DNA from 2 places in the Kurthia sp. 11kri321 genome. Region 2 is predicted to be linked to the other one. Evidence: riboswitches for the same ligand, from Rfam matches in the RefSeq annotation. Region 2 holds a riboswitch; the other holds the start of a gene.
The links. Region 2 has a riboswitch for FMN ahead of ASO14_RS09900 (ECF transporter S component). Riboswitches for the same ligand answer to the same signal wherever they lie in the genome.
Positions count from the first base shown of each region.

Region 1 (4,439 bases), 640 kb from region 2:
AGGATTAATTAACACTTGAGATAATAATGATAGTGCTTGTTGTGAACCTGTTGTTAATAGGATATCATCTGCTGTAATACCTAAGTCATGCTTACGATTATATTTATCTGCAATATATTGACGTAGTGGTAAGTAACCATTCGTTGAAGCATATTGGAAAATTTTGCTTCCATTCTCATCGATTGCACGATTGATTGCTTCTTGTAAATTTTCAAGTGGAAAAGAAATCGGATTTGGTAAGCCACCTGCGAAAGAAATGACGTCTGGCGCGTCCGTAACTTTTAAAATATTTCGGATGAATGATGAGGGCGTATTTAATACGCGGTTAGAATATTGCATGTGCGATTCTCTCCCTTTTTCTGACTTTTTTTAAAAGTATAGCACTCTAATGATTGAATCACAAGATATAAGTCTGTTTTGTAAACAAATAAATTTAAAAAAATAGCTAAAATAATACTTAAAGTAGAAAAAAAGGACAAATAAACGATTTAATAATTCTGATAATTCTAATTATTTTAATAATTTATTCGATAAATTGATATGCATTGCATAATGTTACATCGTTCGTTATCCTTAATTTATTGTTGAAATAAAGGATGAATTCAATATGAAGAAACTAATTAAAATAATTGGTGCACTTGTTGTACTTTTTGTTTTTTATATAGCTAATAATCAATGGCTACAATTATCAAAACATACGTTACAAGTAAAAACATTACCAAAAGAAATGAATGGTTTAACAATTGTTCAAATTTCAGATTTGCACGATGCGAAATTTGGTCGTCACCAACAACGACTAATTGAACAAGTAAAAAAGCAAAAACCCGATTTAATTTTTTTAACAGGCGATTTAATTGATCGCAATAATTATAAACTGGGAAGAAGTCTAGAAGCAGTTGATGGTTTTACAAAAATTGCCCCGACTTATTTTGTCGATGGTAATCATGAAATTTCAATTAATCGAGTTAAAGAGATTCATACAGCACTCCAAAAAAGGGGCGTGCATGTTTTAAATAATGAAGCAGAAACATTCCATTATAATGGTGCGCGTATTCAACTTATCGGTATTAGTGACCCTTTATCCGGCGAAACAACAGAAGATATGCTAGCAAAAGCGCTGGTGAATGTTCCACAAGATCAGTTCAAAATCTTATTAGCACACCGTTCAGAATTTGGAGAAAAATACGCACAAGCTGGAATTGACCTTGCATACACAGGACATGCACATGGCGGACAAATTCGCTTACCATTTTTAGGTGGGTTAGTCGATCATGATGCCTCACTATTACCGAAACATACAGAAGGAATTGAACAAGTGGAACAGTTGCAACACGTAATTAGCCGTGGTCTAGGAAATAGTCTCTTCCCACTACGTGTCTTCAACCGCCCAGAAATCGTCGTTACAACTTTAGAATCGAAATAAGTGGACGAGTGACCCATTTTCGCCTTCGAGTGGCCCGTTTGAACGAGCGAATGTCCTAAATCAATCAGCGAGTGACCCGTTTCGCCAGTCGAATGTTCGAATTCACACGATCCCAGTCAATTTAAGTCCCTCTCGAATCACTCAAAAGCCACGTAATCATTCGTGGTCTTTTGAGTTTTTTTGTAAAAAATCTAGTTTTCTGAATAAATTAGTGGTATGGTATAGCTACAATTAAAAAAATCTTCGGGGTCGGGTGAAATTCCCAATCGACGGTGATGCGCGTTAGAGCGATAAGTCCGTGAGCTTTTCGGAGCAGGAGCTGGTGAGAATCCAGGACCGACAGTATAGTCTGGATGAGAGAAGATGCAAAAAATTTGTTTATGATGTGAAAAAATCATAGGCTTATTTGAACATACCTTTTTCATCGACCTCATGTAAATGAAGGTCTTTTTTATTGTGACAACAGAATCGTCTTCGGGGTCGGGTGAAATTCCCAATCGACGGTGATGCGCGTTAGAGCGATAAGTCCGTGAGCTTTTTGAAGCAGGAACTGGTGAGAATCCAGTGCCGACAGTATAGTCTGGATGGGAGAAGACATGTAAAAATTTGTTTATGATCCGAAAAATCATAGGCTTATTTGAACATACCTTTTTTCAGCGACCTCATGTAAATGAAGGTCTTTTTTGTTGTATCAAACTGAATAATCCTTCGGGGTCGGGTGAAATTCCCAATCGACGGTGATGCGTGTTAGAGCGATAAGTCCGTGAGCTTTTCGGAGCAGGAGCTGGTGAGAATCCAGAACCGACAGTACAGTCTGGATGGGAGAAGGATGTGTGAACAAAACTTGTTAAAAAGACGTATGTCAACAGGTTTATTTAGACATGAATTTTAATCATTCTTCCATAAAACTACCCTGAATTGTTTCATCAATCGAGGGTAGTTTTTTATTTTGGGAAAGGAGTGGTTCGTATATTTACAGGGATTGTAGAAGAAGTTGCGACAATTCAATCGATTCGACAAGCGAATGAAAATATGGTGTTGCAAATTCAAGCAGAAAAAATTTTACAAGATGCGAAACTGGGTGATTCGATTGCAGTAAATGGTGTTTGCTTAACAATTGAAAAATTAGAGCAGTACGCTTTTCATGCGACAGTTATGAAAGAAACCTTTCATACAACAACACTACATCGTCTACAGCTACGTGAAAAAGTGAATGTTGAAAGGACTTTACAGTTGCAAGGACGATTAGGTGGACATATTGTGACAGGACATGTTGAAACAGTCGGGAAAATTCAGAGAATCTTAAAAACATCGAACGAAATTCGCTTAACGATTGAAACAGAACCGAAATTCATCAAACAGATGGTGCCAAGAGGTTCTGTGACATTGGACGGGATTAGCTTAACGATTTTTGCGTTAAACGCGCGGACATTTGAAGTTTCGCTTATTCCGCACACATATGAAACAACGATTTTGCATATGAAAAAAGTACGTGATGTCGTCAATATCGAAACGGATTACATCGGAAAATATGTACAAAGCCAAATGGCGACAATTTTAACAGAAGATTTTTTACGAAAAAATGGATTTTGAGGTGAAAGAACATGCAAGAAATAGAAGAAGCACTTCGTGTTTTACGAGCTGGTGGCATGATTATCGTGACTGATTCTGAAACACGTGAAAATGAAGGGGATCTCGTTGCATTAGCAGAAACGATTACACCTGAACAAGTAACATTCATGGCAATTGAGGGGCGTGGATTAATTTGTACACCTATTTCTGAAGAAATGGCGACACGCTTAGCATTAGCGCCGATGACAGAAGATAATACGGATAATCATGGAACAGCCTTTACAATTTCGATTGACCATATCGATACGACAACAGGTATCAGTGCTTATGATCGTGCATTAACCATTCAAGCTTTAACAAGTGAACAAACCGTAGCACAAGATTTTCGTCGTCCAGGACATGTGTTTCCGCTTATTGCAAAAGCTGGTGGTGTATTAGAACGTGATGGGCATACGGAAGCAGGAGTGGATTTGGCAAAGTTATGCGATAAAAAAGAAGCAGCAGTAATTTGTGAAATTATGGGTGATGATGGACATATGCTGACAGGTGAAAAGTTGACCGCATTTGCTAAAAAACACGTATTACCTATCATTTCAATCGAAGCATTAAAACAATATATTGAACAAACAAAAGGAGCGTATTCAAAATGAACATGATCGAAACAACATTAATCGGAAAAGACTTAAAAGTTGGGATTGTATTAGGAAGATTCAACGAATTCATCACAAATCGTTTATTAGAAGGAGCAGTAGATGGTTTAAAAAGACATGGTGTAGCAGAAGAAAATATTGACGTCGTAAAAGTACCAGGTGCTTTTGAAATTCCATATATGGCAAAACAATTAACAGGTTATAAAAAATATGACGCAATTATTGGGCTTGGAACGGTTATTCGTGGTGCAACAACTCATTATGATTATGTGTGTAATGAAGCGGCAAAAGGAATTGCTTCAGTATCACTTGAAACGAATGTGCCAATTATTTTTGGCGTTGTCACAACGGAGTCAATTGAACAAGCTGTAGAACGTGCAGGAACAAAAGCAGGGAACAAAGGTTATGATTCGGCTGTAGCAGCAATCGAGATGGCAAACCTTCATCGTCTATTAGAAAAATAGACTAGTGTAGATGACCTAGTATGTTTTATGCCAATAGATTGCTAGTTTCAAATCGTATAAAATGACTTGAAACCTATACTCATATAATAAACCTATATCTTTAGTTCGAAAGTCGTTGTTTTGTATAGTCAGCCTATTGAATGACAGTTATAATACTCATTTGGAAAGAGTATCCATGTTTTCAATATAGGAGGGACTATAGGGTGAGAAGAACAATAATGATTGGCGCAACGCTTATGTTAGCAATTGGAATAGGTCAAACGCCAACGATTGAAGCATCAGCAGCTACACAAATAAAGTATGTGAGTATAACAAATGGTAGCAATCTAA
Region 1 covers NZ_CP013217.1:1,309,511-1,313,949, forward strand. Annotated here, with positions in the region: gene ASO14_RS06745 (aminotransferase-like domain-containing protein) at 1-339, opposite strand, end outside; gene ASO14_RS06750 (metallophosphoesterase) at 608-1,423, shown strand; FMN riboswitch at 1,659-1,792, shown strand; FMN riboswitch at 1,890-2,023, shown strand; FMN riboswitch at 2,124-2,257, shown strand; gene ribE (riboflavin synthase) at 2,384-3,016, shown strand; partial or broken gene ribB (3,4-dihydroxy-2-butanone-4-phosphate synthase) at 3,028-3,612, shown strand; gene ribH (6,7-dimethyl-8-ribityllumazine synthase) at 3,642-4,109, shown strand; gene ASO14_RS06770 (SH3 domain-containing protein) at 4,313-4,439, shown strand, end outside.
Region 1: another riboswitch for FMN. It lies ahead of ribE (riboflavin synthase); the one in region 2 lies ahead of ASO14_RS09900 (ECF transporter S component).

Region 2 (4,439 bases):
TTTCAAATTACGTAAAGCCCAATTCATTCGAATGAACTAAGCTCCTCTATTTAATACTAAATACTTCCCTAAATACTTTAACGAAACATCGGCTGTGAAAAATACCGCGCCTAATGTAAAGCCTGCTGTCCAAATTTCTGGTTGCATCGCCGTTTCGACTTCATCATTCATCCAACTATAAATAAAAATCGGTACAGCTACTGTTGAACCTAGTAAAGAATGGAATAAAAAAGATACACCTGAAATATTTCGTTTGGATGAAGCAAAAAAGTCCGATACATAGGATATGATCAATCCATATGTAAAAATCAAAGGAAATGAATACATACTAATGTTTAATGCCGAAGTCAAAAAATCATCTTGCTGATTACTATATAGCATCGGTAATATAAAAAACGCAGCAAGAGATGTAATGAAAGCACTGAGTAGTTTCCTTTCGGTCACAAAGCTTCCCCTCTCTATTTTATCAGTCATTTTTTCTCATATTGAAGCAAATTTCTTATTTTTTAATTTGTTCAATCGTCTTTGTCTTATTATACATATTTCTAATCTTTTTGCAAATTCTCTGACATTTATTGTAAGTTGTTACTTTAAAATGATATTTTTCTGTCATATTCGTCGCATACTTTACGTTGTTGTCACGAAAAAAAGTGTTGACCTTTTTTCATTTTTTCATTATATTTTGGTTAACTACTTTTAAAATAAGTTTACACAAAGGGGATTTTTATGAGAAATGAACAATTGAAGATGTGGATTCTTTCCGCATTATTCGCAGCAATTATCGGGATTTTTGCACAGGTTACGATTCCACTGCCACTCATTCCAATTACAGGACAAACATTTGCAATTGGTTTAGCTGTTACAATTCTAGGACTTCGTTATGGCTCACTATCTGTGTTTATTTACATATTACTAGGCGCAATTGGGATTCCAGTCTTCAGTGGTATGTCAGGTGGTCTAGGCGTTGTTGCAGGACCAACTGGTGGCTATATTATCGGCTTCTTACCAGCAGCTGTAGCAATCGGTTTATACCTTGAAAGATTCGGTTTTACAAAGGTACAAGCAATCATTGCTAATATTATCGGAATGATTGTAACACTTGCTTTCGGTACAATCTGGCTAAAATTCAGTGCTGATTTATCTTGGACTGGTGCATTTATGGGTGGTGTCTATCCATTCTTACTTGTTGGTGTGATTAAAGCCATTTTATCTGCATTAGCAGGTATTGTTGTACGAAATCGCTTATTACATGCGCAATTACTACGTGTACAACATTAAAACTCATACAAAAAGCTTTGGCATTTAAGAAAATGCCAAAGCTTTTTTATCGTTATGCTTGGAAACTTCTGCGTTCTTTCGTCATCCACTTACCCATTACATTAAATAATAGTAGGAAGACAATTGTTACAAGAACACCTTTAATAATATTGAATGGTAGCACACCCGCTACGATTGTAGCACGTAATGCAGCCCCTGTTTCAACAGGCATGTTTAAGAAGTAATTATACATTGGCATAAAGACGAAGTAATTTAATACACTCATACCTACTGCCATAGAGATTGTACCTACAACAAGACCAATTCCCAATCCTTTTTTTGTACTTAATTTTTTATAAACAAAGTACGTTGGAAGGATAAATAATAAGCCTGTTACAAAGTTTGCCATATGCCCTACTGGTACACCCGTTGGACTGCCTGTGTATACCCAGTCAATGACATTCTTTAGTAACTCGACTAAAATCCCTGCAAGTGGTCCCATAATAATCATTGCGACTAACGCTGGGATATCACCGAAATCTACCTCTAAAAAATTCGGGAATGGCGGAATTGGGAAATTAATTAAGTGTAGTAAAAATGCAATACTACTTAGCATCCCAATTGCAATCATGCGACGTAACTTCTTGTTCTTCATATTCTGTTTTCTCCTTTTGTTGCGGATCACTTCAAAAAGAGGTAAGGCTGCGTGTGCTTATTTAAAATAGAAATCCCACGTAGAAGTACTTCTACGCGGGAGAATTAGGCAACATTAAATAAACGTTGTTCACTCATTTTTTTTGAACACAACGCTGTACCTTCACCTTCTCCCATCCAGACTATACTGTCGGCTTTGGAGTTGCACCAAATCAACCTGTTAAGGTTCGCGGGCTGAGAAATGTTAAACACTTCATTACCGCCGGTCGGGAATTACACCCTGCCCCGAAGATGAACCGTATTTATTTTTTTCACACATTCATCATACAAAAAAAGTCTTGAATTGTAAAGAGAAGTTTCTCTCGAATTCAAGACTTTTTCTTTATTCATTAAATTTCATCTGGTAGTGGTAGGAAGAATGTAAAGGTTGTACCTACATCTACTTCACTTTCTACTGTAATACGACCTCGATGTGCATTAATAATATTACTCGCAATAGCTAAACCTAAACCTGTGCCACCCTTACCTCTTGTTCGTGCTTTATCTGCTTTATAAAAGCGTTCAAAGACATATGCAAGGTCTTCTTTCGGAATACCAGCACCATCGTCTTGAATACGAATGCGCACTTGTCCTGCATATTGGTCTGCTAGCACTTTTACATGGCCGCCACTTGCTGTATGACGAATTGCGTTATCCACTAAATTCGTTACAACTTGTTCGATGCGGTCTTCATCAATCTGAACGCGCGCATCATCTGAGAACTCTGTTTCATAACTTACTTCGATTCCTTTTTCTTTCCCGCGCTGTACGAACTTCTGTGTCATACGTTCAAATACTTGATTAATACTTAAGTCATCAAGATATAAACGCATCTTCCCAGATTCCATACGCGCTAAATCGAGTAAATCGGTTACTAATCGGCTCATACGCTGTGATTCATCATAAATAATACGCATCATTTCATTTCGTTCTTCTTCAGATGATACAACACCATCTAAAATCGCTTCACTATATCCTTGAAGCATCGAAATCGGCGTGCGTAGTTCATGTGATACATTCGCAATAAAGTCTGAACGTAATTTATCAAGGCGGTGTTCTTCTGTCTTATCTCGTAAAACAGCTACTGCACCACGTACTGATTCAGCGCTATATAAAGGACTGATTGAAATGACATAATATGCACCATCAATTTCTAATTCTTCCTCTAGTTCTTCTTCTAAATCAAGTACATGTTCTAGCATATGATAGATAGCTATTGGCAATGGTTTTGACTGATCTTCTTTCGATAAGAACCATTTTTGTAATAACAACTCTGCTGGTGGATTACTTAACAAAATCGTACGATCACGATTAAACGTAATTACTGCATCTGTCATAGACGTTAAAATACTTGATAACTGTTCTTTCTCTTGATTAATGACTTCCACATGGTGCTTTAACTGTCTACCCATTTGATTGAAGGCTGTTGCAAGCTGTCCAATCTCATCACGACTCAATACAGGTACTTTTGAATCGAACTTGCCTTTTGCGACTTCAAATGCAGCTTCACGCATTTTACGAAGCGGTGAAGTAATACGACTTGATAAGAAGAACGCAAAGAATGTCGTTAACACTAAAGCAATTGCAGCAGATAAAAAGACGATTTTTGTTGTCTCTTTTGTCGTACGATGAACAGCATCTGGGCTTTGATAGATGAAAACTGCACCATGCACTTTTTGGTCTACATTAATCGGCGACGCGAGTACAATATAATTCTCCATATGTTCTTTATCTGTTGTAGATGGTAATAACATCTCTTTTACAATCGGTTCATCTGATTCATAGACCTTGTCAAAAGCATGATTTTGAATGATTTTTTCACGAATTTCTTTTTGGTTTAACCCTTCTTGAAGTGAATATTGAATCTTCCCTTGCTTAGAAGAAATTAAAGCATTCGTTTCTTCTCCTAAAATATCGTTAATAATGGATTCTGTAGCAGCGAGCGAATCATGTTCATTCACAATTCGTGCAATGGTTGTAGCTTCTTGGCGTAATGTTTTTTCTGCTTGTTGTGTATTAAAATTCGATAAAAATTCGAGCATGAGTACTGTGAAAATAAACAGTACAAATGAAACGAGAAGCAATATGGTTACCCATAGCTTCCCGACAACACTATTCCATATTCTAGTCATTTACGACCTCGAATTTATAACCTACGCCCCAAACCGTTACAATCATCTTCGCCGCATCTTCTGATACGCGATTTAACTTTTCACGTAAACGCTTTACATGCGTATCTACTGTACGTAAATCACCGAAGAAATCATAATGCCATACTTCTTTTAATAGCTGCTCACGGTCAAATACTTTATCTGGTGACTTCGCTAAGAAATAAAGTAATTCGTATTCTTTCGGCGTTAAGTTCACTTCTTCCCCATCTGCTGAAACGCGGTGCGCATCATGGTCAATTGTTAGATGCGGGAAGACTACTAAATCTTTTGAAGCCGATGTAGATGAAATAGGTGAGTAAGCAGCTGAGCGACGTAAAA
Region 2 covers NZ_CP013217.1:1,946,115-1,950,553, forward strand. Annotated here, with positions in the region: gene ASO14_RS09890 (hypothetical protein) at 37-444, opposite strand; gene ASO14_RS09895 (biotin transporter BioY) at 727-1,278, shown strand; gene ASO14_RS09900 (ECF transporter S component) at 1,331-1,912, opposite strand; FMN riboswitch at 2,073-2,208, opposite strand; gene ASO14_RS09905 (ATP-binding protein) at 2,301-4,082, opposite strand; gene ASO14_RS09910 (response regulator transcription factor) at 4,075-4,439, opposite strand, start outside.